2 regions of the Mesorhizobium sp. L103C131B0 genome follow, and region 2 is predicted to be linked to the other one. Evidence: riboswitches for the same ligand, from Rfam matches in the RefSeq annotation. Region 2 holds a riboswitch; the other holds the start of a gene.

Region 1 (15,616 bases), on a different contig from region 2:
GGTCTCGCTCTCGCCCTTGAAGGAAATCGCGCCGGCGAGGATGCGGCCGTCGAGTTCGGGCAGCACGACATGCATGGCGAGGTCGGCGGGCGCCAGGCCGCGCTGGTTGTTGTCCCAGACGTCGCGGCGGGTGGTGGCCACGATGACCTGGAAGACAGGCACGCCGGCGCGGTCGAACAAGGTTTCGACGCCCGGTTCGGCGCCGGATGCGAAGGCGGTTGCGGTGATGATGGCGGCGGGGTTGAGCGCGGCCAGAGCAGTTTCGACGAAGGCCAGGGAGGTCGGGTCTTTGAGGCTGGAGACGAAGATCGGGACCGGTCTCATGCCGCGCTGGCGGAGTGCAGCAAAGAGGGCATCGATTGGCGCGACATCGGCGGCCAGCAGCATCGAGCGGTAGAAGAGGATGGGGATGATGGGAGAGTTGATGTTGTCTGCGCCGAGTTCCCGCCCACCCCCCTCTGTCCTGCCGGACATCTCCCCCGCAAGGGGGGAGATTGATCTGTCGTCAACGGTTTCGCCAATCTTAGATGACCCAGACAGCTTCCTGTTCAACGGGGCCGAAGAGGAGCCGGCTGTGGTGACGGCTGATCTCCCCCCTTGAGGGGGAGATGTCCGGCAGGACAGAGGGGGGTGTGACGGAACGCCGACATCGGCAAATTCGACCACGCCGCAGCCAGGCTCATAAAACCCGGCTTTCGGCACGCTGACCGGCTCAGCCGCCGCCGCATCCTGCCCAGCCAACCCCGCCAGCCGCTGCATCAGCGCTGCCATATTCTCCGGCCCGCCCTCGCGGAAATAGCCCAGCAGGCCGTCCAGCTCCTCGCGCGGCAGCGTAGAGGCTTCGATCAGCCTGAGATCCTCGTCGTGGCTCTCGCCCGGCAGCAGCGCCAGCTTGATGCCGTTCGCACGGGCAGTCGCGGCAAGCTGGTCGCAGCCATAGCGCCACCAGTCGTAGCCGCCGAGGATGCGCACCAAAATCACCTTGGCGTGGCGGGCGACGCTGTCGATCCAGAGGTCCACGGACATGGGATGGCGCAGGTCGCGCAGCGCCGCCAGCCGCATCGACGGCAGGCGGACGGCATCGGCCTTCCAGGCCGCCGCGAGGCCGGCGAGGTCGCTGTCGGTGAAGGACAGCGCCACGATATCCGCCGGCGTCTGCCGGAGATCAACTGGCTCGGCGAGATCGTCGAGCGAGGCGGAGGTCGTGGCGAGTATATGCATCGCGGCTCGTGCCTGAGATCAACCGGCGAGTATACGCTCGATCGCCGGACGGTTCAGCCCCTTCAGGCCAATGACGACGAGACGCGAGCGGCGATCGTCCTCGGCCGTCCAGGCGCGGTCATAGTAATGGTTGACGCGTGGGCCGACGGCCTGCAGCAAAAGCCGCATCGGCTTGCCGCCGACATCGACGAAGCCTTTTACACGCAACACGTTTTCCTGTTCGGCGGCGGTGGCGACGCGCTTGGCCAGGTCGTCGGGATTGGCGATCGAGGGGATGTCGACGATGAAGGTGTCGAAATCGTCATGCTCATGATCGAAAGCGCCGTCGTGATGCGACTTGCGGTTCTCGATGTCGTCTTCGACGGCGAGACCGAGGCCAAGCAGCACCGACGGGTCGACCTTGCCATGCGCAGTCGGCACGATTTTTACCCCGCGAGCGGAATGCTCATTGATGATGGCGTTGGCGCGGGCCGAACCGGCTGAATCCATCAAATCGCTTTTCGACAGGATGATCAGGTCGGCGCAGGCGATCTGGTCCTCGAAGACTTCTTCGACCGGATCGTCGTGGTCGAGCGTTTCGTCCTGAGCGCGCTGTGCCTGCAACGCGTCCATGTCGTTGGCGACGCGGCCTTCGGCCAGCGCCGGGCCGTCGACCACGGCGATGACGCCATCGACGGTCACCCGGCTCTTCACGCTTGGCCACTGGAACGCCTGGACCAGCGGCTTGGGCAGAGCGAGGCCCGAGGTCTCGATCAGGATGTGGTCGACCCTCGGTGTCAGCGCGAGGATCTTGTCGAGGGCGGGCACGAAATCGTCGGCGACTGTACAGCAGATGCAGCCATTGGCCAGTTCGACGATGTTTTCCTCGGGGCAGGTGTCGATGCCGCAGCCTTTCAGGATTTCCCCGTCGATGCCGATGTCGCCGAACTCGTTGACGATGATGGCGATGCGCTTGCCGCCGGCATTTTCCAGGAGATGGCGGACCAGCGTCGTCTTGCCGGCGCCGAGGAAGCCTGTAACGACAGTGCAGGGAACACGGGAGAGGTTGGCGGCCGGGTTTGAAGCGTTCATCGTCAGTCCTTCAGCATGTCGAGGGGTGGGATGCGGGCAACGAGGCCGCGCTTGAGGCTATCGGGCCGGCCGCGCCACGGGATGAGGCCGTCGGCCGAAGTCGCGAAGAGCTTTGCGCCGGTAACGAGGTCGGCGCCGCTGGTTGCGGTCAGATCGCCGAAAACATAGCTCCAGCAGCCATCGCGCAGGATCGCGGCGCTGAGGCGGCGCTTGCAATTGCCGAGACATTCGGCGGTGCGGACCCGGATATCGCCGGCAGCGGCGCGGCGTGTGTCCTCAGCCAGCAATTCGCCGGCGCGCGGATGGGCGTCGGAACCGGTCTCATCGCGGCAGGAGGCGCAGACGATGACGGTCACGCCGGTCAGGGCGTCGTTGTCCCCGGACGCAATGTCCGCTGTGCCAGCCGAAAAACTGCTGTTCTGGTCCAAAAACCGTGCTCCTTGCCCGGAAACCCGCCAGGCGATCGGATACTTTGTCTCAGACGGCAGGTCTCCTGGCTCGCGGGTCGTCGCCTTGGTTAGCCGCCTTCCCGGTGTTACCCAGTGGCTTTCGGCCTTGGCTCGTCGCTTACAGTTGCGGGGACAGCCGCGGATTTGGGACCGAAATCCCGCACCGCATTCCCTCTTGGCCCTTGCCGTTGCGGGCAGGGGACCGTCTGCAGCGGATTTAGGCTTTTGCGGGCGGCGGTGTCAACGCACGGCTACGACATGGCGATGTCGGCAGGGGCTGTCATGTCCCGGCTTCCGGCAGTGCCAGGATGACCTGTCGGATAGCTTGATAGCCATCGCTATAGTCCCAGTCATGACCGACAGCCAGATTCTGTCCCTCATGCCAAACCGCGTTGTCCAGAAGGACTTCGGCACTAATCAGCGTGCCCTTCAAGCCTGCCAGAAAGGTCCGGACAAAATGGCTTCCGGGGGGTACCGAAGCTGTGAACAGCTTTTCCAGCTTGGCATAGAATGCTGGATAGCCTGGTGTCAGCGAGCATAGCTCGGTTGTGGCCTGGGAAATGACCGGGCCGCTATAGATTTTCCAGCGGGCATCTTTTCGCCAGATCTTCCAACTGGCGCTGCTTCGCTGCCAAAGCTCTATTTCGGCCTGCATGTTCTCGCAGACGTGATCGGCCAGTCCCTCAATGGCCACATGGAAAACACCACGGAGAAACTTTTCAAACGCCTGGTTCAGTTCCTGTTCGCGCGTGTCGCCGAAGCCAGCAAAGGATTCAATGACCGGCTGAACATCAAGCAGCGGAGAAAAAATGTAGATTTCCAGGACCAGCCGGTCAGAACTCGTCTCGAACACCTCAGCCTCAAACCGAAGCTGCTTCGATTGGAGCATGACGTCCCTATCTCTGCGGACTGCATCTATTCCATGCGCAATGAGGGCGCCATGGATCATGTCGAGCACTTTGTCCGATGCCATTGCACAACCTACGAGGCTTATTGAGGCGTCTATGACAGACGCTGCAAGGGTTGGCCATCTCTCTCGCTAGCCAATGCCGGCCCCAGATTGCCGGCCGGCGTCACTTCGATGCGCTCAAGGCCAAGCCAGCCCTGCATCTCCTTTAGTTCCTCGAAAAGCTGTGCGGTGGTCTCAGGCGGTGCGCCTGCTTCGGCATAGGCGGCGTGGACGCGTAAGACACTCGCAGGCCGGTCGGCCTTGAGATCGACGCGGGCGACGATCCGGTCGCGGAGCAGGAAGGGCAGCACGTAGTAGCCATATTGGCGCTTTTCGGCCGGCGTGTAGATCTCGATGCGGTAGTGGAAATCGAACAGGCGCTCGGTGCGCGAGCGCTCGAAGACCACCGGATCGAAGGGCGCCAGTAGCGCGCGGGCCTCGATCTTTCGCGGCAGACGGGCGTCCTTATAGAGGTAAGCCGGCTTGTCCCAGCCTTCGACGTTTACCGGCAGCAACTCGCCCATCTCAACCAGTTCCTCCAACCGGCCCTTCATGTCGGCTGGCGACAAGCGGAAATAATCGCGCAGGTCACCCGACGTCGCGATGCCGTGGGCGCGGGCGGAAATGCGCAGCAATTCGCGGTGCGCGTCCTCGGCCGCCGGCACCGGCAGATCGAGGATCGCCTGCGGCAGCACGCGCTCGGGCAGGTCGTAGAAACGCTCGAAGCCACGGCGGTGCGCCGTGGTGATGCGTCCGGCCCAGAACAGCCATTCGAAGGCGTGCTTGGCGTGGCTCCAGCCCCACCAGCCGCCCGAACCTTTCTGGCCTTCCAGTGCCGAAGCGGCGATCGGGCCGCGCTCGGCGACCGCGCGGTAGATCTCTTCGATATAGGCGGCGTGCTCGCGGCCCCATTTGGCGAGGCCGAGATACATTTCGTCGCCGCTTTCAGCGCGCTGCATGCGCCAGCGCATCAGCGGGTAGGTCTCGACCGGCAGGAACGAGGCCTCATGCGCCCAGTATTCGAACACCGTGCGTTTGCGGGTGATGGCCGCATTGTCGAGCAAAGCCAGCGGGTAGGGGCCAAGGCGCGAATAGAGCGGCATATAGTGGGCGCGCACCACGGCGCTGACGGAATCGATCTGCAGCAGGCCGGTGCGCGACAGCACGCGGGCGAGGTGGCGGCGATCGGGCGTGCCGACCGGGCGGGGATCGAGAAATCCTTGCGCGGCGAGCGCGATGCGCCTGGCCGCGGGGAGTGAGATTTTGTCCTTCGTCAAAGTGTCTTGCCTCGAACCATTTTCCCGACTTTAGCCGGCGATTCCGGTCATGCTAGCAGGCAAATGGCGGGAGATGTGTCAGGAGACAAAAGTGGAGTGAAAGATGAAGGAAATCAAACAGGAGGAGATCGGACCAGTTTTTCCCGGCCTGCCGTCCAGCACTGTCTTTTGAACAAGGTTTGACTTGCTTCGCTGAAAGCCCTGCGCTAACCCTCGCCGCGTTGCAGCAAAGGCACCTAAAACGGTTCAGCGGTTAAACTGTCGCGCTTCCGCATTAGGGTTGGTTGCTGTAATCAAAGTGGATTGGCCGCCAACGGAAAGCCGAGCATGAACGTACTCCTCAGTTCATACCTGCCCATCGTCCTCTTCATCGCCGTGGCCGCAGTTGTAGGCCTGGCGCTTATCATCGCGCCGTTCCTGGTGGCTTATCGCAATCCCGATCCGGAGAAGCTTTCCGCCTACGAGTGCGGGTTCAACTCGTTCGACGATGCCCGGATGAAATTCGACATCCGCTTCTACCTGGTGTCGATCCTGTTCATCATCTTCGATCTGGAAGTGGCCTTCCTGTTTCCGTGGGCGGTGTCGTTCTCGAAGATCGGCATGCTCGGTTTCTGGTCGATGATGGTGTTTTTGGCGGTGCTGACCATCGGCTTTGCCTATGAATGGAAAAAAGGAGCGCTGGAATGGGATTGAACGACAGTTCCGGAACGCTCGTCGCGCCGAAGCCCAAAGGCCTGATCGACCCCAATACCGGACGTCCGGTCGGTTCCGACGATCCGTTCTTCCTCGAGATCAACAATGAACTGGCCGACAAGGGTTTTCTGGTCACCTCGACCGAGGCGCTGATCACCTGGGCACGCAGCGGCTCGCTGATGTTCATGACCTTCGGTCTCGCCTGCTGTGCCGTCGAGATGATCCACACCTCGATGCCGCGCTATGATTCTGAAAGGTTTGGCGTGGCTCCTCGCGCGTCGCCGCGCCAGTCCGACATCATGATCGTGGCGGGAACGCTGACCAACAAGATGGCCCCGGCTTTGCGCAAGGTCTACGACCAGATGCCGGAGCCGCGCTACGTCATCTCGATGGGCTCCTGCGCCAATGGCGGCGGCTATTATCACTATTCCTATTCGGTGGTGCGCGGCTGCGACCGCATCGTGCCGGTCGACATCTATGTGCCCGGCTGCCCGCCAAGCGCCGAAGCGCTGCTCTACGGCATTCTTCTCCTGCAGAAGAAGATCCGCCGCACCGGCACGATCGAACGGTAGACCCATGGCCGCATCCCTGAGCGAACTGTCGACCTATCTCGGCGAAAAGCTGCCGGGCCGCGTCACCGATGCAGTGCTTGCCTATGGCGAACTGACGATCTCGGTTGCTACAGACAATCTGATCGAGGTGACAAGCTTCCTGCGTGACGATTCGGGCTGCCAGTTCATTTCGATCATCGATATCTGCGGCGCCGACTACCCGTCGCGCGTCAAGCGTTTCGATGTCGTCTATCATCTGCTGTCGCCGAAGCAGAATTTGCGCATCCGCATCAAGGTGCAGGCCGACGAAGAGACGCTGGTGCCGTCGCTCACCGCTGTCTATCCCGGCGCCGACTGGTATGAGCGCGAAGCCTACGATCTCTATGGCGTGCTGTTCTCCGGCCATCCGGACCTGCGCCGCATCCTCACGGATTACGGCTTCGAGGGCCATCCCCTGCGCAAGGACTTCCCGCTGACAGGTTTCGTCGAGGTGCGCTACGACGACGAAGCCAAGCGCGTGATCTACGAGCCGGTGGAATTGAAGCAGGAATTCCGCAATTTCGATTTTCTTTCGCCATGGGAAGGGACGGATTACGTCCTGCCTGGGGACGAAAAAGCCAAGACGAATTGAGGCGCCAGAATGGCTGAAACCTCCGTCCGCAACTTCAACATCAACTTCGGACCGCAGCACCCTGCGGCGCACGGTGTTTTGCGTCTTGTGCTGGAGCTCGACGGCGAAGTGGTCGATCGCGTCGATCCGCATATCGGCCTGCTCCATCGCGGCACCGAAAAGCTGATCGAGCACAAGACCTACCTGCAGGCCGTGCCCTATCTCGACCGGCTCGATTATTGCGCGCCGATGAACCAGGAGCATGCCTTCGCGCTCGCCACCGAGCGGTTGCTCGGCATCGAGGTGCCGAAGCGCGGCCAGCTGATCCGCGTGCTCTATTCCGAGCTCAGCCGCATCATGTCGCACATCCTCAATGTGACGACGCAGGCGCTGGATATCGGCGCGCTGACGCCGCCGCTGTGGGGTTTCGTCGAACGCGAAAAGCTGATGGTGTTCTATGAACGAGCCTCGGGTTCGCGCATGCACGCGGCCTATTTCCGTCCGGGCGGTGTGCACCAGGATCTGCCGGCGAAGCTGGTCGAGGACATCGGCAAGTGGATCGACCCGTTCCTGAAGTCGCTCGACGACCTCGACAAGCTGCTTACCGGCAACCGCATCTTCAAGCAGCGCAATGTCGATATCGGTATCGTGTCGCTGGCCGACGCCTGGGCCTGGGGCTTTTCCGGCGTCATGGTGCGCGGCTCGGGTGCGGCCTGGGATTTGCGCAAGTCGCAGCCTTATGAATGCTATTCCGAGATGGATTTCGACATCCCGATCGGCAAGAACGGCGACTGCTACGACCGCTACCTCGTGCGCATGGAAGAAATGCGCCAGTCGGCCAAGATCATGCGTCAGTGCGTCGACCTTCTGCTAGGCAAGGAGAGCACCGGGCCGGTGTCGAACCTCGACGGCAAGGTGGTGCCGCCCAAGCGCCAGGCGATGAAGCGCTCGATGGAAGCGCTGATCCATCATTTCAAACTCTATACTGAGGGTTACCGCGTGCCGGCCGGCGAGGTCTATGCCGCAGTCGAGGCGCCGAAGGGCGAGTTCGGCGTCTATCTCGTCTCCGACGGCACCAACAAGCCCTACCGCTGCAAGCTGCGCGCGCCCGGCTTCGCGCATCTGCAAGCCATGGATTTCCTCTGCCGTGGCCACATGCTGGCCGACGTCACTGCCGTCCTGGGTTCCCTCGACATCGTGTTTGGTGAGGTCGATCGCTAAATGTCAGTCCGCCGTCTCGCAGAAGCAAGCGTCCAGCCAGCCTCCTTCGCCTTCAACCGGGCGAATGCGGCGGTTGCGAAGCAATGGATCAAGAAATATCCGAAGGGCCGCGAGCAGTCGGCGATCATTCCCTTGCTGATGATTGCGCAGGAGCAGGAAGGCTGGGTCACCAAGGCGGCGATCGAGACGATTTCGGACATGCTCGGCATGCCGCGCATTCGCGGCCTCGAAGTCGCGACCTTCTACACGCAGTACCAGCTCAATCCGGTCGGCACGCGCGCACATATCCAGGTCTGCGGCACCACGCCCTGCATGCTGCGCGGCTCGGAAGCGCTGATGGATGTGTGCCGCTCGAAAATCCATCACGACCAATTCCACACCAACGACAAGGGCACACTGTCGTGGGAGGAAGTCGAATGCCTCGGCGCCTGCGTCAACGCGCCGATGGTGATGGTCTTCAAGGATACGTTCGAGGATCTCACCCCCGAGCGGCTGGCCGAAATCATCGATCTTTACGATGCGGGCAAGGGCGCCTCGGTTCCCACGGGACCGCAAAACGGCAGAACCGGCTCGGAGCCGGCGCCTGGCCTGACGACGCTGAAGAGCGAAAAGGCGATCCTCAAAGCAACGCGCGACAAGGAAGCCAGGGCGGCGAGCAAGGCTGCCCACGCGGCGCCCGACGCAATCATTGCGGCGCCTGTTCCGGCTCCTGCCGCTCCTGCAGCGGCCGCCCCGGTCGCGCCATCCAACGCCGGCAAACCGAAAACCGATGCGCCGGAAACCAGCTCGGCGTTGAAGTCGCCCTCCAGGGCCAAGGTTGCACCGGCGGCGGAAAAAGCGGCGAGCGTCCCGGCGCCCCTGCATTCGGCCGCCAACGCCAACACCGCGGCGCCTGAAGTCGAGAAGGTCGCCAAGCAGCGTAATGGCCCGAAGACCACCTCCACGCCGGCAGCTGCCTTCATCGCTCCGGAATTCAAGGCGCCAGCGGCCAACGCCCCGGTGGCCCCGACCGTCAAGGCGCCGACAGCCAGACCCGCAAAGCCGTCGCTCGAGGACAAGAACCGTCCGGCCGGAATCGACAGGCCGGCTGCGGTCGACGATCTCAAGCTGATCTCGGGCATTGGCCCGAAGATCGAGGGCATCCTTCATTCGCTTGGCATCTTCACCTTCACACAGGTCGCATCCTGGAATAAGGCCGAGCGCGACTGGGTGGATGGATATCTCGCTTTCCAGGGCCGCATCGAGCGCGACGACTGGGGCAAGCAGGCCAAGGCGCTCGCCAAGGGCGGCGTCGCCGAATACATCCGCGTCTTCGGCAAGGAGCCACGTTGATGGCTGAAGCGCAAAGCACCGGATCTTTGCTGTCGCTGCGCAGCATTGTCATCGGCGTTGTCTGCATCGCTGCTGCCAACATCCTTCTGGAGGGGCTTCGGCGCCTCGTCGAATTGCCGTTTTCGGATACCCTGGAATCGATGGCCGCGACCGGCATAGGCGTGCTGGTGTGGGTCTCGATCGTCTTGCGGGGAAAGAGGTAAGTCATGCTGGCTGACAAAGACCGCATCTTCAACAACATCTACGGGCTCTTCGACAAGTCACTGGCCGGCGCGATGGCGCGCGGCGCCTGGGACAACACGCCCGGCATCATCGCCAAGGGGCGAGAGTGGATCGTCAATGAGATGAAGGCGTCCGGCCTGCGCGGCCGTGGCGGCGCCGGCTTCCCGACCGGGCTGAAATGGTCGTTCATGCCCAAGCAGAGCGATGGAAGGCCGAGTTATCTCGTTGTCAACGCCGACGAGTCCGAGCCCGGCACGTGCAAGGACCGCGATATCCTGCGCAACGATCCGCACACCCTGGTCGAGGGCTCGTTCATCGCCGGCTTCGCCATGGGCGCGGTCGCCGCCTACATCTATGTGCGCGGCGAGTTCATCCGTGAGCGCGAGGCGCTGCAGCGCGCCATCGACGAGGCCTACGAGGCCAGGCTGATCGGCAAGAACAACACGTCCGGATACGATTTCGACATCTACATGCATCACGGCGCCGGCGCCTATATATGTGGCGAGGAAACAGCACTTCTCGAAAGCCTCGAAGGCAAGAAGGGCCAGCCCCGGCTGAAGCCGCCATTCCCAGCCAATGTCGGCTTGTACGGTTGTCCGACTACCGTGAACAATGTCGAGTCAATCGCGGTCGCGCCGACCATTTTGCGCCGTGGCGCCGCCTGGTTCTCGTCCTTCGGCCGCCCCAACAATGTCGGCACCAAGCTGTTTTGCATCTCGGGCCATGTCAACAATCCGTGCACCGTCGAAGAGGCGATGTCGATCCCGTTCCGCGAGCTGATCGAGACGCATTGCGGTGGCATTCGCGGCGGCTGGGACAATCTCCTCGCGGTCATTCCGGGCGGCGCTTCGGTGCCGCTGGTGCCGGCCGAGCAGATCATCGATGCGCCGATGGATTTCGATGCTTTGCGCGACCTGAAATCCGGCCTCGGCACGGCGGCTGTCATCGTCATGGACAAATCGACCGATATCGTGAAGGCGATCGCCAGGCTTTCCTATTTCTACAAGCATGAGAGCTGCGGCCAGTGCACGCCATGCCGCGAAGGCACCGGCTGGATGTGGCGGGTGATGGAGCGGCTGGTGCGCGGCGAGGCGCAGAAGCGCGAGATCGACATGCTGCTCGACGTCACCAAACAGGTGGAGGGTCATACGATCTGCGCGCTGGGCGATGCCGCGGCATGGCCGATCCAGGGCCTGATGCGGCATTTCCGCGGCGAGGTGGAGCGGCGCATCGACGAGTTTTCGCGCAACGCGCACCGGGCCGAACCGGTGATGGTGGCGGCTGAGTAGATTTGAAATACGGGCGCAAGCCCGGGACTGACACAGCGGGGCGGGGCAAGCGAAGAAACGACCAGGAGATGTCTATGGCGCAGTATTCGAACCCTTTGATGCCCAATTTGGACCAGCTTGAAAAGATGAACCAGGATTTGACCAGGATGATGCCGAAGGAGATGGCCAGCGCCGTCAACCTTCTCGCGCATCCTGTCGCTGGTGCCGCCGCGATGTCGGCGCTGGGCTTCGGCCTTGCCAACCATGCATTTGGCGTGTGGCTCGGCGCCTTGTCGGGTGCTGCCGAGGCATCGCAGCGGATTTTCCAGCCGATCATCGACGATTTCGAGCAGCGCACCCAAGAGTTCTCCGAGACCGCGCCGGCCACCAAGGCGCGCGCGGCGACCAGAACCCTGATCGCCGAGGCGCAGAGTTTTGCCCAGGATGTGACCGATATTGCCGCTCGCACCGTCGATGCCGAGCCGGAGAAGACCGATGCCGTCGCCGAAGGCGCGACGATCGGATTGATGCCGGAGGATTTCAGACAGCCCAAGGCCATGGCGCGTCCGGCCAAGCCGTCGGATCTCAAGGCGATCACCGGCGTTGGGCCGAAGCTGGAAAAGGTGCTGAACGGCCTCGGCATCTGGACCTTTGCCCAGATCGCGGCGTGGACGCCGGAAGAGATCGCCTGGGTCGAGGACTACCTGTCGCTCACCGGCCGCATCGGCCGCGACGAGTGGACCCGCCAGGCCGCGGCGCTGACGCTGGCTGCCAAGGCGAAGAAGTAGGGGTGGCAGGCATGGAGATCCACGACAGGAGCGATGTTCTCGATGTGCGCAATGCCATCGTCAGCAACTCCAGATTTGACGATGTGAACTTGTCGAACACGCAGTTTCACAACGTCGACCTGTCGGCGGCCGTGGTGGACGACGCGAACCTCTCGAACGCGTTTTTCAGCAATGTGAATATGAGCAATCTGAAGATAGAAAACGCTGAAGTCGCCGGCATGATGATCAATGGCATCAGGCTGAGCGATCTGTTTCAGGCATATGAGACGGCGCAGACCGCCGGGGGCAATTGATGGCAAAGCTCAAGGTCGACGGGAAAGAGATCACTGTACCCGACCACTACACGCTGCTGCAGGCGGCCGAGGACGCCGGCGCGGAAGTGCCGCGCTTCTGCTTCCATGAGCGGCTGTCGATCGCCGGCAATTGCCGCATGTGCCTGATCGAGGTGAAGGGCGGGCCGCCCAAACCGCAGGCCTCCTGCGCCATGAATGTGCGCGACCTGCGTCCGGGTCCGAATGGTGAGGCGCCTGAAATCTTCACCAACACGCCGATGGTCAAGAAGGCCCGCGAAGGGGTGATGGAATTCCTCTTGATCAACCATCCGCTGGATTGCCCGATCTGCGACCAGGGCGGCGAATGCGACCTGCAGGACCAGGCGATGGCCTTCGGCGTCGATTCCTCGCGCTATCACGAGAACAAGCGCGCGGTCGAAGACAAGTATATCGGCCCATTGGTCAAGACGGTTATGAACCGCTGCATCCACTGCACGCGCTGCGTCCGCTTCACCACGGAAGTTGCAGGCATTTCCGAGCTTGGCCTGATCGGCCGCGGCGAGGATGCCGAGATTACCACCTATCTCGAAAGCGCCATGACCTCGGAGCTGCAGGGCAATGTCATCGACCTTTGCCCGGTCGGCGCGCTGACGTCGAAGCCTTTCGCCTTCCAGGCACGGCCGTGGGAGCTGACCAAGACCGAATCCATCGACGTCATGGACGCCGTCGGCTCGGCAATCCGCGTCGACAGCCGCGGCCGGGAGGTGATGCGCATCCTGCCGCGCGTCAATGAAGCGGTGAACGAGGAGTGGATTTCCGACAAGACCCGCTTCATCTGGGACGGATTGCGAACGCAGCGCCTCGACCGCCCCTATGTCCGCAAGGACGGAAAGCTGGCGCCGGCCAGCTGGGCCGAAGCGTTCGTTGCGATCAGGGATGCGGTGTCGAATGCCGCGCCCGAGAAAATCGGCGCGATTTCGGGCGATCTTGCCGCCGTCGAGGAAATCTACGCACTGAAGCAGCTTATGGCTGCGTTGGGCTCAAGGAACACCGATTGCCGCCAGGACGGCGCCGCACTCGATCCGGCGCTCGGCCGCGCCAGCTACATCTTCAACCCGACCATCGAGGGCATCGAGCAGGCCGACGCGGTGCTGATCATCGGCGCCAATCCGCGCTTCGAGGCCTCGGTGCTCAATGCCCGCATCCGCAAGCGCTGGCGGATCGGCAATCTGCCGGTCGGCGTCATCGGCGAGGTCGGCGACACGCGTTACGACTACGAACAGCTCGGCGCCGGTCCGGAGTCCTTGAAAGATCTGGCCGACGGCAATGGCAAGTTCTTCCAGGTGCTGAAGAAGGCGACGCATCCTCTGATCATCGTCGGCCAGGGCGCGCTGTCGCGTGCCGACGGCGCGGCGGTGCTCGGCCAGGCGGCGAAACTCGCCACGGCCGTCAACGCTGCGCGCGCCGACTGGAACGGCTTTGCCGTGCTGCACACTGCGGCCGCGCGCGTCGGCGGTCTCGATGTCGGCTTCGTGCCTGGCAAGGGCGGCAAGAACGTTGCCGGCATGCTGGGGGAGAGCGAGGTTCTGTTCCTGCTCGGCGCCGACGAGGTCGACATGTCCAAGACCGGCGGCGCCTTCGTCGTCTATGTCGGCACGCATGGCGACGCCGGTGCGCACCGCGCCAATGTCATCCTGCCGGGAGCCGCCTACACCGAAAAGTCCGGCACCTATGTCAACACCGAGGGACGCGTGCAGCAGACCAACCGCGCGGGCTTCGCGCCGGGCGACGCGCGCGAAGACTGGGCGATCCTGAGGGCATTGTCCGATGTGCTGGGCAAGAAACTACCCTTCGATTCGCTGCAGCAGTTGCGCGCCAAACTTTATGGCGAATACCCGCATCTCGCCCGCATCGATCATGTCGAAGCCGGCAATGCCGATGACGTCGCTAGGGTGGCGAAGCTCGGCGGGCGGCTGAACAAGGGCACTTTCACCTCGCCGGTCACGGATTTCTATCTGACCAACCCGATCGCGCGGGCCTCCGCCGTCATGGCGGAATGCTCGGCGATGGCGAAAAACGGCTTCAGGCAGGCGGCAGAGTAGACATGGACACCTTCTTCTCCTTCTACGTGCTGCCGACGCTGATCATCCTTTTAAAGTCGGTCGTGCTGATCGTCGTTTTGCTGATCGGGGTTGCCTACCTGCTTTACGCCGACCGCAAGATCTGGGCGGCGGTGCAATTGCGCCGCGGCCCGAACGTCGTCGGCCCGTGGGGCACGCTGCAGGCTTTCGCCGATCTGCTGAAATTCGTCTTCAAGGAACCGGTCATTCCGTCCGGCGCCAACAAGGGCGTGTTCCTGCTGGCGCCGCTGGTGTCGGCCGTGCTGGCAATCTCGGCCTGGGCGGTCATTCCCGTCAATGCGGGCTGGGGGATCGCCAACGTCAATGTCGGCATCCTCTACGTCTTCGCCATCTCCTCGCTCGAGGTCTATGGCGTGATCATGGGCGGCTGGGCGTCCAACTCGAAATACCCGTTCCTCGGCGCGCTGCGCTCGGCGGCGCAGATGGTGTCCTACGAAGTCTCGATCGGCTTCGTCATCGTCACCGTGCTGCTCTGCGTCGGCTCGCTCAACCTGTCGGACATCGTGCTGTCGCAGCAGGATGGGCTGGGCACCAAGCTTGGCCTGCCCAACAGCTTCCTCGACTGGCACTGGCTGGCGCTGTTCCCGATGTTCGTCATTTTCTTCATCTCGGCGCTGGCCGAGACCAACCGCCCGCCCTTCGACCTGGTGGAAGCCGAGTCGGAACTCGTCGCCGGCCATATGGTCGAATACTCCTCGACGCCGTTCCTGTTGTTCTTCCTCGGCGAATACGTCGCCGTGGTGATGATGTGCGCGCTGGCCACCATCCTGTTCCTCGGCGGCTGGCTGCCGCCCTTCGACTTCGCCCCCTTCACCTGGGTGCCCGGCGTGATCTGGTTCGTGCTCAAGATCTGCCTGATGTTCTTCATGTTCTCGATGGTGAAGGCCTTCGTGCCGCGCTACCGCTACGACCAGCTGATGCGGCTGGGCTGGAAAGTGTTCCTGCCGATCTCCCTGTTCATGGTCGTTGCCACCGCGGCCTTCCTCAAAATCACGGGGTTTGCGTGATGTCCGCTTTTGGCCAGGCCGCAAAATCGCTGCTGCTGCAGGATTTCGTCAGCGCCTTCTTCCTGTCGATGCGCCAGTTCTTCGCGCCGAAGGAAACGATCAACTATCCGCACGAGAAAGGGCCGACCAGCCCGCGCTTCCGTGGCGAGCACGCGCTGCGCCGCTATCCCAATGGCGAGGAACGCTGCATCGCCTGCAAATTGTGCGAAGCGATCTGTCCGGCGCAGGCGATCACCATCGAGGCCGGCCCGCGCCGCAATGACGGCACGCGCCGCACCGTGCGCTACGACATCGACATGGTGAAGTGCATCTATTGCGGCTTCTGCCAGGAAGCCTGCCCGGTCGACGCCATCGTCGAGGGGCCGAATTTCGAGTTCGCGACGGAGACGCGCGAAGAGCTTTACTACGACAAGGACAGGCTGCTGGCGAATGGCGACCGCTGGGAGCGCGAACTGGCGCGCAACATCTCGCTGGACTCGCCTTACCGCTGACATTTGACGCATGGACGGGGCGAGGGCCCTCGTCTAAGGACAACGCAACTTGC
Region 2 (15,616 bases):
CCCGGAGCCCGCCAGCAACACGCCCTTGCCATCGATGCCCAGCGTGCCGGCATGGGTAAGCCGCATGCCGCGCGCCGCATATTCCCAATGCAGGAAGGCGCGCAGCGGCGCCGCCTGTTCCCATGGCGGAAAGGCCTCGGCCGCCATCATCAGCTGCGCCCCGACATGGCGTTGCGGATCATGGAACTGCCAGAAATCGAGGTCATGATAGTAGCTGCCGCGCAATCCGGCCTCTTCCAGCCGGTTGGCAAAGGCATGATGGTTGTAATCGCCTCGGCTCCAGGTGGCCGGGGCGAGGACGCCATCGATGCCCGGGTGGGCGACGAAAATGCGGCAGCCGTCAGATGCAGACGGATTTTCCGGGGCCGGTATGAAGGCATGGCTCATGGCTTCCGCCAGCGTGCCATGGTCGAGGTGGACACTCAGCTCCAGTCCCGGCAACCGCACGCTGGCGGTAACGGGATAGAAGGCGGCGGCGCTTTCCGCGGCCGCCAGCACATGGCGGGCATAATCCGGCAGGGTTTGCAGCGTGATCAAAGGCATGTGTTGGTTGTTCAGCGTCCAGAATTGCGCCGGGTCGCCTGATGCATGTCGCTCGGGGTGGCCCCGGTTTTGAGACGACGACATGCATAAAATCAAAGATCTAAACCGCGTCGCCTGAGTCCGTTCAAACGCGACGCGCTTTAGGGAAACGATTATGCCTGTTTCACCGCCGGCCAGCCGAGAGGTTCCTCAACCTCATGGATCGGGTCGACAATGATGAGATCGGCAAGGTCGTCATGGACATCGACCTTGAGCGGCTCATTGCTGGCAGCAAGCGCAGCCGACAGCTCGCCCGAAAGCGGTTGTGCCGGTGTTTCGGCTGGCGCAAGCAACCCGAAATCGAGCAGTCGGGCAACGAAGCTTTCGAGGTCGGCCAGGCTTGTTTTTGCGGCGCCCGCGGCAGCTCCGACCAGTGCTTCAGTGGCGACGCCGGACGACAAAGCCTGCCAGACCCGGCTGCCGGAATCGGAAAAGCCGAAATACTTGCCGCTCGAAAGATCGAGAACGACGGCTTCGCCATCGAATGATTCGAAAACGATGTCCTTGCTTGCGACCGCGTAGACCCGCTGTTGCATCGCTCTGTCCCCCGTCCCATGCGCCCTGAAGGGATGCGCCGGCTTCACGGTCTGCCCAGCCCTTCCTAAGTGCGTCTAAATCACTCGGCCTATGCTTGGCAAGACAAAGACCCGCGAACACAACGCCTGCGTCGGCGACCGTTGCGGCGAAGTCGACCGGCTCAAGCCTCGATTTCGAGCGCCGACAACGGTTTCGAGCAGCAGGCAAGGATGAAACCGTCATCGATCTCGTGGTCGAGGATGCCGCCATTGTGGCTCATCTCGACTTCGCCGGAGACCTTCTTCACCTTGCAGGTGCCGCACAGGCCGAACTCGCAGGCGGCGGGAATCCGCACGCCCGAGCTGCGCGCGGTCTGCAGCACGGTCTGGCCGGCGACGCAGCCGGCGTCGACCTCCGAAAGCGAGAAGCGGATCGGCGTCACGGCTTCGACAGGTGCAGCGATGCCGTCCTCGACCGGGGAGGCAAACGGCGCCGGAATTTCCTCCACCACAGGCGCGGCAAAGCTCTCCTGATGGTATTTCGTCATGTCGAAGCCGGCGGCATCCAGCATGCCGCGCACGGCGCGCATGAACGGATCGGGGCCGCAGCAGAAGATTTCGCGCTCGCGGAAATCCGGAGCCAGCAAGGGCAGCCGGATCGCATCGATGCGGCCCATATGGCCGTACCAGCCTTCGCGGCTGGAACGTTCCTCGATCATGAAGCCGAGCGACAAGCCGGGCATATGGCCGCCGAGCAGTTCGAGTTCCTTGCGGAAGATGATCTCTTCGGCACGCCGCGCGCAGTTGACGAAACCGACATCGGTCCATGGCGCGCAGTCGTTCAGCCAGCGCAGCATCGACATCATCGGCGTCACGCCGGAGCCAGCCGAAATGAACAGGTATTTGGCCGCCGGGTGGCTGTGCAACGAGAAGTCGCCCGCCGGTCCATAGGCCTTGACATGCGAGCCGGGTGCCAGATGGTCGAACATCCAGCGCGTGCCGATGCTGCCGGCCTGCGCCTTGATCGTCACCGCGATCGAAAAGGGCCGCGATGGCGATGACGACAGCGTGTAGGTGCGCATCAGCGGCCCGTCCGGTGTCGGCAGTTCCAGCGTCAAGAACTGGCCCGGCTTGTAGCGGAACCAGGTCTGGTTGTCGGAGCGGAAGGTGAAGGTCTTGACGTCAGGCGCCTCGTCGCTGACGCCGATCACTTCCAGCGCCTGCAGCCTATCGTTCCACGGCGCCATCTGGTCAAGATGGCGATAGAGCCCAAGATCCGTCATCGCATTCATCCTCTGGTCCCTCTTCGCCTGCTCCAGCTCACGCGACGCTGCGCAGCGCCGGCCGGCCGCCTTCGGCAAGGCGCGGGCCGATGAAGGCCGCGTACCATTCGACGAACTGGATCACGCCGCCCTCGTGCAGCTCCGAATAGGGGCCGGGCTCATAGGCCGGAGACAGGATGCCAAAGGCGTTTTCCTCGACGATGCGGCGGTCCTGGTCGTTGGTCTCGGTCCAGACATGGGTGAGCTCCTCAAGGTTGTAGTCGACCCCCTCGACCGCATCCTTGTGCACCAGCCACTTGGTCGTCACCGCGGTTTCGGTGGCGCTGATCGGCAGCACCCGGAAGGTGACCGCATGGTCGATCAGTATGTGGTTCCAGGTCGTCGGATAGTGGTAGTGCATCAAGGTGCCGATGCGGTCGGCGGCAACAGTGTCGGACAGGTTCTTCGTCACCGCGCGCTTTCCGGACATCGTGTAGCTGACGGCATCGCGCAGCAGCGGCGCGCGGGTGGCGCGGTATTGCCCGGCCGGATCGATGCGGAACTTGCTCGGCAGGCCCGCCGCCTCGCATTTCGCCCAGTGCGCCAGCATCTCCGGATCGCTGTCGGCGCCCTGCACGCCGGTCACCGTCGGCGCTTCGGGGAATGTCTTGCACAGCTCTGGATGATTGCCGGCGCAGTGATAGCATTCGCGGTTGTTTTCCCAGACCAGCTTCCAGTTGCCCTTCTCGATGATGGTGCTCTCGAAGGCGACCTTGGCTTCATTCAGCCGGTGCGGCTTGAGGTAGGGCTCTATCATGGCGCGCATCGGGGCAAAGTCGGCAGGTTCTTTTGCCAGGCAGATGAAGATGTAGCCGCCGACGCTCTCGCAGGCGACGGGCTTCAGGCCGAACTGGCTCTTGTCGAAACCGTCGGCCATCTGGCGGGCAAACAGCAGCCGGCCGTCAAGCTCGTAGGTCCACTGGTGATAGGGGCAGACAAGCTTTGCCGCCATGCCCTTCTCAGTGTTGCAGACACGGCTGCCGCGATGGCGGCAGGAATTGTGAAAGGCGTTGATGTTGCCCTTCTGGTCGCGGACCAGCACCACCGGATAATCGCCGATCTGCACGGTGATATAGCTGCCGGGCTTCGGCAGTTCGCAATCATGGCCGATGAACAGCCAGTCGCGATACCAGATAAGCTCCATGTCGAGCTTGAAATAGTCCGGGTCGGTGTAGAAGGGCTGTTCCAGCGAAAAGCCTTGCTTGCGGCCGTTCAGGAGCCTCAGCATGTCGTTGCGCGTATCCATAGTTCTGTCCTCGTGGTTTAAGGACTGAACTTGGTGGTGATGGAGGAAGGATCGGACGCAGGCCGGCGCGGCGCCGGACATGCGCTATCCACCTCTTGACCGCCCACCGCGATCAGTCGAGTCTATGCATCTCGGGCTGGTTTCCGGGCTCTGGAGTTGTCCTTGCGGACCATCGCGACACCTTCCCAGGCTGCTGCCCAGTGGTCTCCCGTTGCGACTTCAACTCCACCACCGTTGCGGGGGCAGCGCCGGATTCTGACCGGCTTCCCAATTCTCCGCTGCGTCGTCACGAAGCGGCACCTGAGATGCGATCATCTAATCACGGCAGCGATCGCGACGTCGGCATGAAAGCGACATCATATCCATGCGGCGCGACACGCGCGGCATGCGCCCCGCCGACCACCGAAGGGCTGAGATCCTGTCTTGCGGCGCTATCATCGCCGTTTCGAATCGCTGCGGATCCAGTTCCGATCGGGGGCAAAAAGGGCTCAACGGTATCGAAAAGTTACTATTAGCAATCTCTAATCGAACCGAACGGTTCGTTTCTGTTGACAATGCGTGCAGGACGGTGTGAACGACGGCCCGGAAACCGACACCGGAGCGAACCACTCGGTTCGACTTAAGCAAGTGAAAACAATGCGATAAATGACCATAGAGGAACTTCCTGGCACAATTTCAAGGTGCAGGACCGTGGTCCACACGGAACAACTTCGTGATTGGAAACCAGCCTATGGCTTTCCCACATCGGGGCTGTCCGAACGACGCGAATTCCTCCCAAGACACGCGGCTAGACGGACAGACAAACTGGAGTCCTAAAAATGAAAAAGATCATCCTCACTGCCGCAGCCGTTTTGGCGATCACCGGCAGCGCCTTCGCCGGTAGCGACAATTACGGTTCCAATGGTGCGAACCAGCCAGCCGTCTCGGTCGACAGCTCGTATACGGCTTCCATTCAGAAGCCGGCGCAGGCTGACAAGCAGCCTGTCGTTCAGGGCGCCGACCGCGACCTCTACGGCAATCGCTGATCCCGACCAAAGAAGGGCGGCTAACCCGTCGCTCTCGGGATCCCAAAAAATTCAGGAGTATTGAAATGAAAAAGATCATCCTTGCTGCCGCCGCCGTTTTGGCCATCTCCGGCAGCGCTTTCGCCGGCAGCGACAACTACGGTTCGAACGGCGCCAACCAGCCTGCGATTACGTCGACCGATAGTGGCCATACGGCTTCGGTTGAGAAGTCGGCTCCAGCCGAGCAGGCGCCTGCCCACGGTGCCGACCGTAACCTTTTCGGCCGCTAAAAGCCGGTTTCCAGCACGTGGCGGGCTTATCCGCTGCAGCTGGCGGCATCAGAAAAATTCAGGAGACTAAAATGAAGAAGATCATTCTTGCCACCGCAGCCGTTCTGGCTGTTTCGAGCGCTGCCTTTGCCGGCAGCGACAATTATGGCTCCAATGGCGCCAACCAGCCGGCCGCTGCCGTCGACACCACCCGCACTTCGTCGACCGGCACCAACTCGGCGGTCTACAAGCTGCTGAACTCGTCGAACGACCAACAGAAGTTCGTTCCTCAGAGCAGCGACAGGGATCGGTTCGGCAACAACTAACAGCCGAAGCTTAAAAAAGAGCGGCGGGCCTGGCCCGCCGCTCTTTTTTTATGCCTGTACGACGCAGCTATCTCAAGCCGCCTTCACTTCCACCGGCTTGAGCGAGAAGGAGTGCCCATCGGCGTCGAAGATGTGCAGGTCCCCGGCATCCGCGGTCAGTCGCAGCTTTGCCCCGCGCTTGACCTCGACATTGCCGGGCAGCTTGGTCACCAACGGCAGGTCAGCGCGGCCGATATCGACATAGACAAGCTGCACCTCGCCGAGTTGCTCGACATAGTCCACCACGCCCTCGAAAAGATATTCCGCGCCGGTGGCGGCCGACAGATCCTCCGGCCGCACGCCGAAGCTGACTGCCGCACCCTTTGCTGACGCCGGCGTTGCAATCGGCACCGTTGCCTTGCGGCCGCCGACATGGCTGACGATTGTCGGGTTGCCCGTCCTGTCGATTGTCGCCGGCAGGATGTTCATGGCCGGCGAGCCGATGAACTGGGCAACGAACAGATTGCCGGGCCTCTTGTAGAGGTCCATCGGCGTGCCGACCTGCTCGATATGGCCATCCTTCAGCACGACGATGCGGTCGGCGAGCGTCATCGCTTCGACCTGATCGTGGGTGACGTAGATCATGGTCGTGGCAGGCATCGATTCCTTGAGCTTGGCGATCTCGATGCGGGTCGCGACGCGCAGCGCCGCGTCGAGATTCGACAGCGGCTCGTCGAACAGGAACACTTTCGGATTGCGCACGATGGCGCGACCGATGGCGACACGCTGGCGCTGGCCGCCCGACATCGCCTTGGGCAGGCGGTCGAGATATTTGGTCAGCTGCAGGATTTCGGCGGCCTGCCGCACCCGCTTGTCGATCTCGGCCTTGCTTTCCTTGCCGATCTTCATCGAGAAGGCCATGTTGTCGTAGACGGTCATGTGCGGATAGAGCGCATAGGACTGGAACACCATGGCGATGCCGCGCTTGGAAGGCGGCACGTCGTTCACCACCTCGCCGGCGATCTTCAGCTCGCCGGAGGTGATCTCCTCAAGCCCGGCGATGGACCGCAGCAAGGTCGACTTGCCGCAACCCGACGGGCCGACGAAGACGATGAACTCGCCCGACTTTATGTCGAGGTCGATGCCGTGGAGAATGTGCAGATTGCCGTATGATTTCTTCACCTGTCTCAGCGTGACATCGGCCATAATTTCCTCCCAGTGATTTCCCTAGAGAACCTGGATTTCCTCAAAAAATCCAGTTTCGTCAAAAACTCAGTCGATGCGCCCGAACCAGGCGCCGTAGCCGCCGAGGCGGATGGAACCTGTGCCGGATTGTCCCGAAAAACCGTGCCCGGCCAATGGCAGCAGCTCCTGACCACCGAGATCGACCTCGGCCGGCTTGCTGGCCAGATTGAAGACGCAGACGATCTGCTCATTGCCCTCACGGCGGGTGAAGGCGACGGTGTCGCCCTCGCTTTCGATGAACTCGATGTCGCCTTTGGCCAGGGCCGGATGCTGGCGGCGGAAACCGAGAAAGCGCCGGTAGTGCTCGAGCAGCGAGGCCGCGTCGCCCTGCTGAACATTGACCGCTTGCGACAAGTGCTTGCCCGGCACCGGCAGCCAGGGCTTGGCCGTCGAAAAGCCGGCATTGCTGGCGGTTGCATCCCACACCATCGGCGTGCGGCAGCCGTCGCGGCCCTTGAATTCGGGCCAGAAGCGAATGCCGTAGGGGTCCTGCAGATCCTCGAACTGCAACTCGGCTTCGCCCAGCCCAAGCTCCTCTCCCTGATAGAGGCAGACCGAACCGCGCAGCGACATCAGCAGCGCCGAGATAACCTTCAGATAGGCGGCCGGGTCGGCCTCGTCGGCGGCCCAGCGCGAGGCCGGACGCATCACGTCGTGGTTGGAAAAGGCCCAGCACGACCAGCCGTCGCTGGCGACCTTGCCGAAGGCTTCCAGCACCTGGCGCACCTTGGCGGCGCTGATCTTTTCCGGCGCCAGGAAATCGAAGGAATAGCACATGTGGACGCGTTTGCCGCCGGCGGTGTAGGCGGCGACCACTTCCAGCCCACGCTGCGAATCGCCGACTTCGCCGACCGCGGCGGCCGCCGGATATTCGTCGAGCAGCGCCCGGAACCGTTCGAGGAAGGCAAGGTTTTCCGGCCGGCTCTTGTCGTAGATATGGTCCTGGTAGTTGTAGGGATTGACCGCAGGTGCTGTCTGGTCGTTGCGCTCTTCGGGCGGCAGCGGCGGATTGTTCTCCAGCCCCTGGCTGTGGAAGTAGAAATTGATGGTGTCGAGGCGGAAGCCGTCGACGCCGCGCTCCAGCCAGAAGCGGGTGACGTCGAGCAGCGCGTCCTGGACTTCCAGATTGTGGAAGTTGAGGTCCGGCTGCTCGGACAGGAAATTATGCAGATAATATTGCTGGCGGCTGGTGTCCCACTGCCAGGCCGAGCCGCCGAAGATCGACAGCCAGTTGTTGGGCGGCGTGCCGTCCGGCCTGGCGTCGGCCCAGACATACCAGTCGGCCTTGGGATTGCTACGGCTGGCGCGGCTCTCCTTGAACCATGGATGGTTGTCGGCGGTGTGCGACAGCACCTCGTCGATCATCACCTTGAGGCCGAGGTGATGGGCTTCCGCAACCAGCGCGTCGAAATCGGCGAGCGTCCCGAACATCGGGTCGACGTCGCAATAGTCCGAGACGTCGTAGCCGAAATCCTTCATCGGCGACTTGAAGAAGGGCGAAATCCAGATGGCGTCGACGCCGAGCGAGGCGATGTAGGGCAGCCTGCGGATGATGCCCTTGAGGTCGCCGATGCCGTCGCCATTGGAGTCCTGATAGGAGCGCGGATAGATCTGGTAGATCACCGCGCCCCGCCACCAGTCGCGATCGACGGCGAGATCGGGCTTCGAGGTCGCCTTCAAAGCGGCTTGCATAAGTCTCAACCTCCTTTGACCGAGCCGGCCAGCAGCCCGCGGACGAAATAGCGCTGCAGCGAGAAGAACACGATCAGCGGCACGATAATGGTGACGAAGGCCGATGTCGTCAGGATTTCCCAGTCGCCGCCGCGCGAGCCGAGCAGCGCGTTGAGCTTCGCGGTCAGCACGATCTGGTCCCCTTCGGTACCGAGGAAAACCATTGCCACCAACAAATCGTTCCACACCCACAGGAACTGGAAGATTGCAAAGGACGCCAGCACCGGGAAGGACAGCGGCAGCACGATCTTGACGAAGATTTCGAAATCGCTGGCGCCATCTATGCGCGCCGATTCCATGATCTCGCGCGGCAGGCCGGCAATATAGCTGCGCAGGAGATAGATGGCGAAGGGCAGGCCGAAGCCGGTATGCGCCAGCCAGATGCCGAGATAGGTTTTCGACGGCACACCGAAGAAGATGCCGACGCCGTTGTAGATCTTCAAAAGCGGGATCAAGGACATCTGCAGCGGCACGACCAGCAGGCCGATGATTGTGGCGATCAGCAAGGCGCGGCCGGGAAAACGCATCCACGCCAATGCATAGGCGGCGAAGGCGGCGATCAGGATCGGGATGACCGTCGCCGGGATGGTGACGGTCAGCGAGTTTATGAACGAGCGGCCGATGCCCTCCGAAAACAGCACGGTCTTGTAATTGTCGGTGGTGAATTTCGGTGGCGCCGACGAGGCGTAATAGACGCGCTGGCCACGGTCGCCTTCGAAAGCCTTGGGCGAACTCATGACGAACGTTCCGTCGGCATTGAGCTGCAAGGTCACGCCGTCGCCGAGATCGGCAGTGGTGCCGGCCGGATATTGCGTCGGTGCCGCCGACTTGACGCCGAAGGCGCTGATGTTGCGCGCAGCACCGTCGCCGAAGATATTGCCGGCAAGCACGAACTTGCCGTCCTTCTCGACCTGCGCCGAGGCCGGCGGCAGGCGGCCGGCTTCAGTCTGGCTGGAGCTGGAGAACGAGTTCCACCAGCCCGAGGCGATGATCTGGTCCTTGTCGCGCAGCGACGAGACCAGGATGCCGAGCGTCGGCACGGTCCAGACGGCGACGAAGACAAGCACGGCGATGTGGACGCCGAAGCGGCTGGCAAAGGACTTTCCGGTCGCGACGGCCATCTCAATGTCCTCCCGTCTCTTTGTTCGCCTGGCGGATGTTCCAGACCATGATCGGGATGACCGCGATCATGATGATGATGGCGATGGTGGCGCCGCGGCCGAAATCGCCGCCGCCGCGGAACATCCAATCGAACATCAGATTGGCCAGCACCTGGCTGTTCCATTGGCCGTTGGTCATGGTCAGCACGATGTCGAACACTTTCAGCACCAGGATGGTGATCGTCGTCCAGACCACGGCGATGGTGCCCCAGATCTGCGGCACCATGATCTTCCAGAAGATCTGGAACGGATTGGCGCCGTCGATGACCGCGGCTTCAAGCGTCTCTTCGGGGATGCCGCGCAACGCCGAAGACAGGATGACCATGGCAAAGCCGGTCTGGATCCAGATCAGGATGATCATCAGGAAGAAATTGTTCCAGAACGGCAGCGATATCCAGACCTGCGGCTGGCCGCCGAAATACTGGATGATGGCGTTGAGCAGGCCGATCTGCGTCTGGCCCTCGCCGCGATATTCGTAGATGAATTTCCAGATCACGCTGGCGCCGACGAAGGAGATCGCCAGCGGCAGGAAGATCAGGCTCTTGGCGATTGTGCCCCACCAGATCTTGTCCGTGAGCACGGCGATTATCAACCCTAGAAAGGTGCAGGCGGCGGGCACCACCGCCAGCCAGATGATGTTATTCAGGATCGAGTTGCGGAACTCGCGGTCGCCGAACGCCCATTCATAGTTGGCGAAGCCGACAAAATGCTGGCCGCCGCGGTCGAGGAAGGACAGCCAGAGCGTCGCCACCACCGGATAGATCAGGTAGACGGTGAGGATGATCATCGCCGGGCCGACGAACAGCCACGGACGGACCAGTCCTTGCCGGCGCAGATTGTCGATGGCCGCAGCCCCGGCCACGCCGCGCGACGGGAATATCAGGTCGACCAGCTTGTTGGCGCCCCAGAAATAGGCGACGCAGCCGCCGACGCCGATGATGATGACAAAAATGGCCGATAAGATCTGAGCAGCCATGGGTCCCTCTTCCCTGCGCATGATCGGCCGGGCCTTGAACAGCCCTGGCGATGTGGCTCTGCGCCGATTTAAGTTATTCTGAAACGAACGAACGCAAATCGGTCCGGCGTAAGGCGCCGGTCGGATCCGGGCCATAGCGGCCCGGATCCAGTCTGTGGAGGAAGTCCTGAATTTGCCGCCAAAGCGGCTGATTACTTGGCAGTGGTTACTTGCCAGCTGACTGCTTGCCAGCTGACTGCTTGCCAGCTGACTACTTGATAGCGTCCCAGCTCTTCTGGATGTCGGTGGCGACATCCTGCGCCGACTTGCCGCCGACCAGATCGATCATGCCGGTCCAGAAGGCGCCGGCGCCGATCTTGCCCGGCATCAGGTCCGAACCGTCGAAGCGGAAGGTCGAGGCATTGGCAAGGATATCGCCCTGCTTCTTCAGCGCGTCGCTGGCATAGGCATCCTTGTTGACCGACTTGAGCGGCGTGACGAAGCCGCCCTGGGCCATCCAGATTTCATGTGCCAGCGGCATTTTCAGAAATTCGATGAACGCGCGTGCACCCTTCGAATCCTTGGTGATCATGGCCAGCGTGCCGGCGCCGAGCACAGGCGTGCCCAGCTCGGGCTTGGATGCATAGGGCGGGAAGTAGAAGAAGTCGGCGTCCTGTCCAACCTTTGTGCCTTCCGGGAAGAAGGTCGGGATGAACGATGCCTGATGGTGCAGGTAGCATTTCGGCGGCACCGAGAAGAGGCCCTTCGGGCTGTCGCGGAAGTCGGTCGCGGCAACCGCCTTGGCCCCACCGTCGACCATCTTGTCGTCGGTCGCGATCTTGCCGAAAATGTCGATGGCGTTGACCACCGCCGGATCGTTGAACGGGATCTCGTTCTTTACCCACTTGTCATACACGTCGGGCGTCTGGGTGCGCAGCATGATGTCTTCGACCCAGTCGGTCGCCGGCCAGCCGGTAGCGCCGCCTGAGCCGAGGCCGATGCACCACGGCGTGCCGCCGTCGGCGATGATCTTCTTCTCGAGGTCGGCGAGCTCTTCCTGGGTCTTGGGAACCTTGTAGCCGGCTTCCTCGAAATTGTCGGGCGAATACCAGACCAGCGATTTCACGTCGGCCTTGTAGGGGAAGGCGAAGAAGCCCGGCTTGCCGTCCTTGTCCTTGAAGGTGCCGAGATCGACCCATGACTGGCCGGCGCCGTAATTGTCCTTGATCCATTTGGCGGTGTCGTCGCCCAGCGGCGTCAAAAGGCCCTTGGACGCCAGATCCTGGATCAGGCCCGGCTGCGGCAGTACGGCGATATTGGGCGGGCTGCCGGCCTGGGTATCGATGACGATCTGCTGTTCGTAATTTTCCGACGAGGAGTATTTGATCTCGGCGCCGGTGGCTTCCTGAAAATATTCGAGAACAGTGCGGATGAGGCCTTCGTCCTCGCCGCGCCAGGGCCCGAAGATGGTCAGCGTCTCGCCCTTGAGATCGACCTTCTTCAGCTCTTCGTAATTGGCCCAGTTGAAGCGCTTGTCTTCCCCGGGCTTGAACTTCAGTTCGGCTTGCGCCGGCAGGGACAAGGCGAGTGTGGCAAACGCTGCGCCAAGCAGAAGCATCTTCTTCATCGGTATTCCTCCCAGTGTGGACACATACACCCGGGCGGAACCTCCATTCCGCCCGCCGACGCTGCAGGACTGTGACTCGTTCAGAAAGGAACCGCAACCTTTCGAAGAGTCTTCCAAAGCGCTTTGGTCTTTTTGATCTCGCCATTGAATCGGCTGGAAGTCAAGAGGGCGGTGGGCTAATCGATTTAATTGCGGGCCGCAAGACTTGGTAAAGTGCACTGCAGCACAGTTTTACGGCGGTGCAGCACCGTATTAAGCTTCAAACTGGCCGGACCAGTGCGTATGGTCGACCAGCTCGGCCGCGCCCATTGTGGCGCCGCGTGGCTTCAAAATTAAAAGCGCTTTGAGGCTTGGAGGCCTCCCAGTGAACCTGAAGCAGCTCTCTCATATGCTGGCCCTGTCGCAGACAACGGTAAGCCGTGCGCTCAACGGCTATCCCGAGGTCAACGAGGAAACCCGCCGGCGTGTGGTGGATGCCGCCAAGCGCCACGGCTACCGGCCCAACCCGAGCGCGCGCCGGCTGGCGACCGGCAAGACGGGCATGATCGGGTATGTGCTGCCGACGGGCGCCTCCGTCGACATCGACCCGCATTTCGTCGAGTTCCTGTCGGGTCTCGGCGACTATGCCCGCTCGCACGAGCTCGACCTAGTGCTGTCGCCGGCCGATGCCGACGACCAGGAAACCACCTATCGCCGCATCGTCGCCAACCGCCAGGTCGACGCCGTCTACATCTCCTCGCCGCGCCCGGCCGACCGGCGAGTGGCGCTGGTCAACACGCTCGGCATTCCCTTCATCGTCCATGGCCGCAGCGAAGGCTTCGATTTCGACTACCCCTTCACCGACATCGACAATGAGGGCGGCTTCCACGACGCCGCCCGGCTGCTGGTTCAGCTCGGCCACCGCCGGCTGGCGCTGATCAATGGCGACGACCGCGAGACCTTCGCCATCCACCGCGAGCGCGGCATGCGCAGGGCGCTGGCCGCGAGCGGCCTGACGCTCGGCGAGCGCCATGTCTGTTCACTCACCATGACCGAGGAGAACGGCTACCGCGCCGCCAGGCGCCTGCTCGAACAGAGCGAGCGGCCGACGGCGATCGCCTGCTCCAGCCTGATCATGTCGCTCGGCGTCGTGCGCGCGGTGCGCGACCTTGGCCTGACCATTCCCGGCGACCTGTCGTTGATTGCCCATGACGACGTCTTTCCATGGCTGAAGCCGGAGAATTTTTCCGTGCCGCTGTCGACGACGCGCTCGTCGATCCGCCTCGCCGGCGCCCGCATCGCCGAACGCCTGGCAGCGCGCATTTCCGGCTTGGAAGAAGGGGCGCGGGGCGAGGTCTGGCCTGTCGACCTGGTGGTGAGAGGCTCGGTCGCCGGCGCGCCGGTTTAGGGATTAATCCAATTGCTCCGCTGGCAAGTTCACCCATGTGGATGTTGCCCGCAGATAGATTGACTTCGTTGGGACAACGGTCTGCCTGGACCTGTCCTTGATTTGGCTTCGAGTGGGTGGCAACCAGTAAGCCAGAGCCATCAACCAGTCCTCAGGGTGCGCCACTTGCCCATATTCCCGTTCTCCGAAACGGATCCAATCCGGCATCCTGGCCCACCGCCGAAAACGTCGGAGGTGGTCATTGTCGGTGGCGGCATCATCGGTGTGACGACGGCGCTTTTCCTGGCACAGCGGAACATCCCGGTGACGCTGCTGGAAAAAGGACGCATTGCGGCCGAACAGTCGTCCCGCAATTGGGGCTGGATCCGAAAGCAGGGACGCGACGCCGACGAGTTGCCCATCGTCATAGAGGCTATTCGCCTGTGGCGGCAACTGGCTGAGGAATGCGGCGAGGACATCGGCCTGACCCAGACAGGTGTGACCTACCTGGCGAAGACCGACAAGGACATGGCCGGCTTCGAAGCATTCATGAAGATCGCTGCGACGCATGCGCTCGACACCCGTCTCCTGGATGCAGACGAAACCGCGGCACTCATCAAAGGCATGTCGCGCAAATTCAAGGGCGCGATGACGACGCCCTCCGACATGCGGGCGGAGCCTTGGCTGGCGGTGCCCGCACTTGCCCGGCTCGCCGCGCGAAAAGGCGTCAAAATCGTCGAGAATTGTGCGGCGCGAACCCTCGAAATCTCAGGCGGCAAGATCAAGGGCGTGTGGACCGAGGCGGGGTATGTCGAGGCCTCCAGCGTGCTGGTCGCCGGCGGCGCCTGGTCATCTCTGTTCTTGCGCAGACACGGCATCTCCATCCCCCAGCTCAGCGTCAGAGTAACCGCAGCCGCAACGGAGCCCATGCCTGAGGTCTATGCAGGTGCGGCCGCCGACGAACACATCGCGTTCCGGCGCAGGCAGGATGGCGGATATACGCTCGCCGCGGGCGGCAGCCATTTGCTTTACCTGGGGCCTGACGCATTCCGGCACGCCACCAATTACCTTCCCGCCCTCAGGGACAATCCGTTCGGGACACGCTACTTTCCGTTCGCCCCGTCAGGCTACCCTGACGCCTGGTCGACGCCGCGCGATTGGGCGCCGGATTCCGTCAGTCCTTTCGAAAAAATGCGGGTGCTGAACCCGCCCCCTGAACGAGCCGGTCTGCGTTCCATAGAACGCAATTTCGGACGTCTTTTTCCACAGCTCGAAACAGTTCGCCTGAAGGCAGGCTGGGGCGGCATGATCGACGCCATGCCGGACGTCGTCCCCATCGTGGATCATGTGCAGGCCGTCGGCGGTCTTTTCGTCGCGACGGGAATGAGCGGTCACGGCTTCGGTATCGGGCCTGGCATAGGCCGGGTCGTTGCCGACATGATCCAGGGAAACCAGACCGGGCACGACCTCAGCCGCTTCCGGCTGTCGCGCTTCCATGATGGCAGCCCTGTTCGGCTGGGTCCGGCGCTCTGAATTGGGTGGCGCGAAATTCGCCCGGTTTACTTGTTCGCCGCCGCCTTCGTATCCAGCAGCCCATAACCGAAATCATTGTCCCGTCCCTTCGGACCGAGATCCCTGGCGGTGACGGCCAGCGCCTTTTCGATGTCGTCGGCGGAGCGCTCGGGTGAAGCGTGGATCAAATTGGCGATAGCGCCGGACACGATCGCGGCGGCAAACGAGGTGCCGGTGACGACGTCAGAGCCGGCGCCGCTCGGCGCCACCATCTCGACGCCGGGCGCCGAGATGAAGACATAAGCGCCGCGATTGGCCTGCTGCATCAGCCCGTCCTTGGCGTCGGTGGCGGTGACCGCGATCACGCCGTCATAGGCGGCGGGGTAGCCATAGGGCGCTTTCGGCCCGTTGTTGCCGGCAGCAGCGACCAGGATGATGCCGAGCCCGCGCGCATTGCGGCAGGCGGTGGCGAGCAGATCGTTCTTGGGGCCGACGAAACTCATATTGATGATGCTGACATTCTGGTCCGCCGCCCAGTCGAGCGCCGACAGGATGACATCCATGGTCGACCTGCCGTCCTCGAAGGCGCGGGCGTGATAGATCCTGGCGCCGGGCGCCATGCCTTCGAGCGCGCCGACGCCGGCGATCAGCCCGTCGACCGAGGTACCGTGGTCACGCTTTTCGACCGGCACGTTGGGCATGGCGTCGAACTGATCAGCAATGACGCCGGAAAGCGCCGGATTGGTGTCGTCTATGCCGGTGTCGATGACGGCGATG

The links. A riboswitch is a leader RNA that binds a small molecule or an ion and turns the genes downstream of it on or off. The one in region 2 is predicted to bind cobalamin.
Region 1: another riboswitch for cobalamin. It lies ahead of X730_RS139830 (DUF1636 family protein); the one in region 2 lies ahead of X730_RS150180 (aromatic ring-hydroxylating dioxygenase subunit alpha).

Annotation. Positions count from the first base shown of each region.
Region 1 covers NZ_AYXC01000021.1:30,476-46,091, forward strand. The annotation lists gene cobN (cobaltochelatase subunit CobN) at 1-1,221, opposite strand, end outside; gene cobW (cobalamin biosynthesis protein CobW) at 1,240-2,292, opposite strand; gene X730_RS139830 (DUF1636 family protein) at 2,295-2,720, opposite strand; cobalamin riboswitch at 2,758-2,963, opposite strand; gene X730_RS139825 (DUF6348 family protein) at 3,022-3,714, opposite strand; gene X730_RS139820 (winged helix-turn-helix domain-containing protein) at 3,744-4,967, opposite strand; gene X730_RS139815 (NADH-quinone oxidoreductase subunit A) at 5,295-5,660, shown strand; gene X730_RS139810 (NADH-quinone oxidoreductase subunit B) at 5,651-6,232, shown strand; gene X730_RS139805 (NADH-quinone oxidoreductase subunit C) at 6,237-6,842, shown strand; gene X730_RS139800 (NADH-quinone oxidoreductase subunit D) at 6,852-8,042, shown strand; gene X730_RS139795 (NADH-quinone oxidoreductase subunit E) at 8,043-9,374, shown strand; gene X730_RS139790 (hypothetical protein) at 9,374-9,577, shown strand; gene nuoF (NADH-quinone oxidoreductase subunit NuoF) at 9,581-10,885, shown strand; gene X730_RS139780 (NADH-ubiquinone dehydrogenase subunit) at 10,960-11,652, shown strand; gene X730_RS139775 (pentapeptide repeat-containing protein) at 11,664-11,945, shown strand; gene nuoG (NADH-quinone oxidoreductase subunit NuoG) at 11,945-14,026, shown strand; gene nuoH (NADH-quinone oxidoreductase subunit NuoH) at 14,029-15,072, shown strand; gene nuoI (NADH-quinone oxidoreductase subunit NuoI) at 15,072-15,563, shown strand.
Region 2 covers NZ_AYXC01000007.1:227-15,842, reverse strand. The annotation lists gene X730_RS150165 (hypothetical protein) at 1-543, opposite strand, end outside; gene X730_RS150170 (PqqD family protein) at 696-1,118, opposite strand; gene X730_RS150175 (hybrid-cluster NAD(P)-dependent oxidoreductase) at 1,280-2,380, opposite strand; gene X730_RS150180 (aromatic ring-hydroxylating dioxygenase subunit alpha) at 2,418-3,665, opposite strand; cobalamin riboswitch at 3,782-3,984, opposite strand; gene X730_RS150185 (DUF680 domain-containing protein) at 4,484-4,690, shown strand; gene X730_RS150190 (DUF680 domain-containing protein) at 4,756-4,959, shown strand; gene X730_RS150195 (DUF680 domain-containing protein) at 5,031-5,264, shown strand; gene ugpC (sn-glycerol-3-phosphate ABC transporter ATP-binding protein UgpC) at 5,337-6,449, opposite strand; gene X730_RS150205 (alpha-glucosidase family protein) at 6,516-8,180, opposite strand; gene X730_RS150210 (carbohydrate ABC transporter permease) at 8,186-9,340, opposite strand; gene X730_RS150215 (sugar ABC transporter permease) at 9,342-10,355, opposite strand; gene X730_RS150220 (ABC transporter substrate-binding protein) at 10,606-11,961, opposite strand; gene X730_RS150225 (substrate-binding domain-containing protein) at 12,326-13,348, shown strand; gene X730_RS150230 (FAD-binding oxidoreductase) at 13,514-14,860, shown strand; partial or broken gene X730_RS150235 (S8 family serine peptidase) at 14,887-15,616, opposite strand, start outside.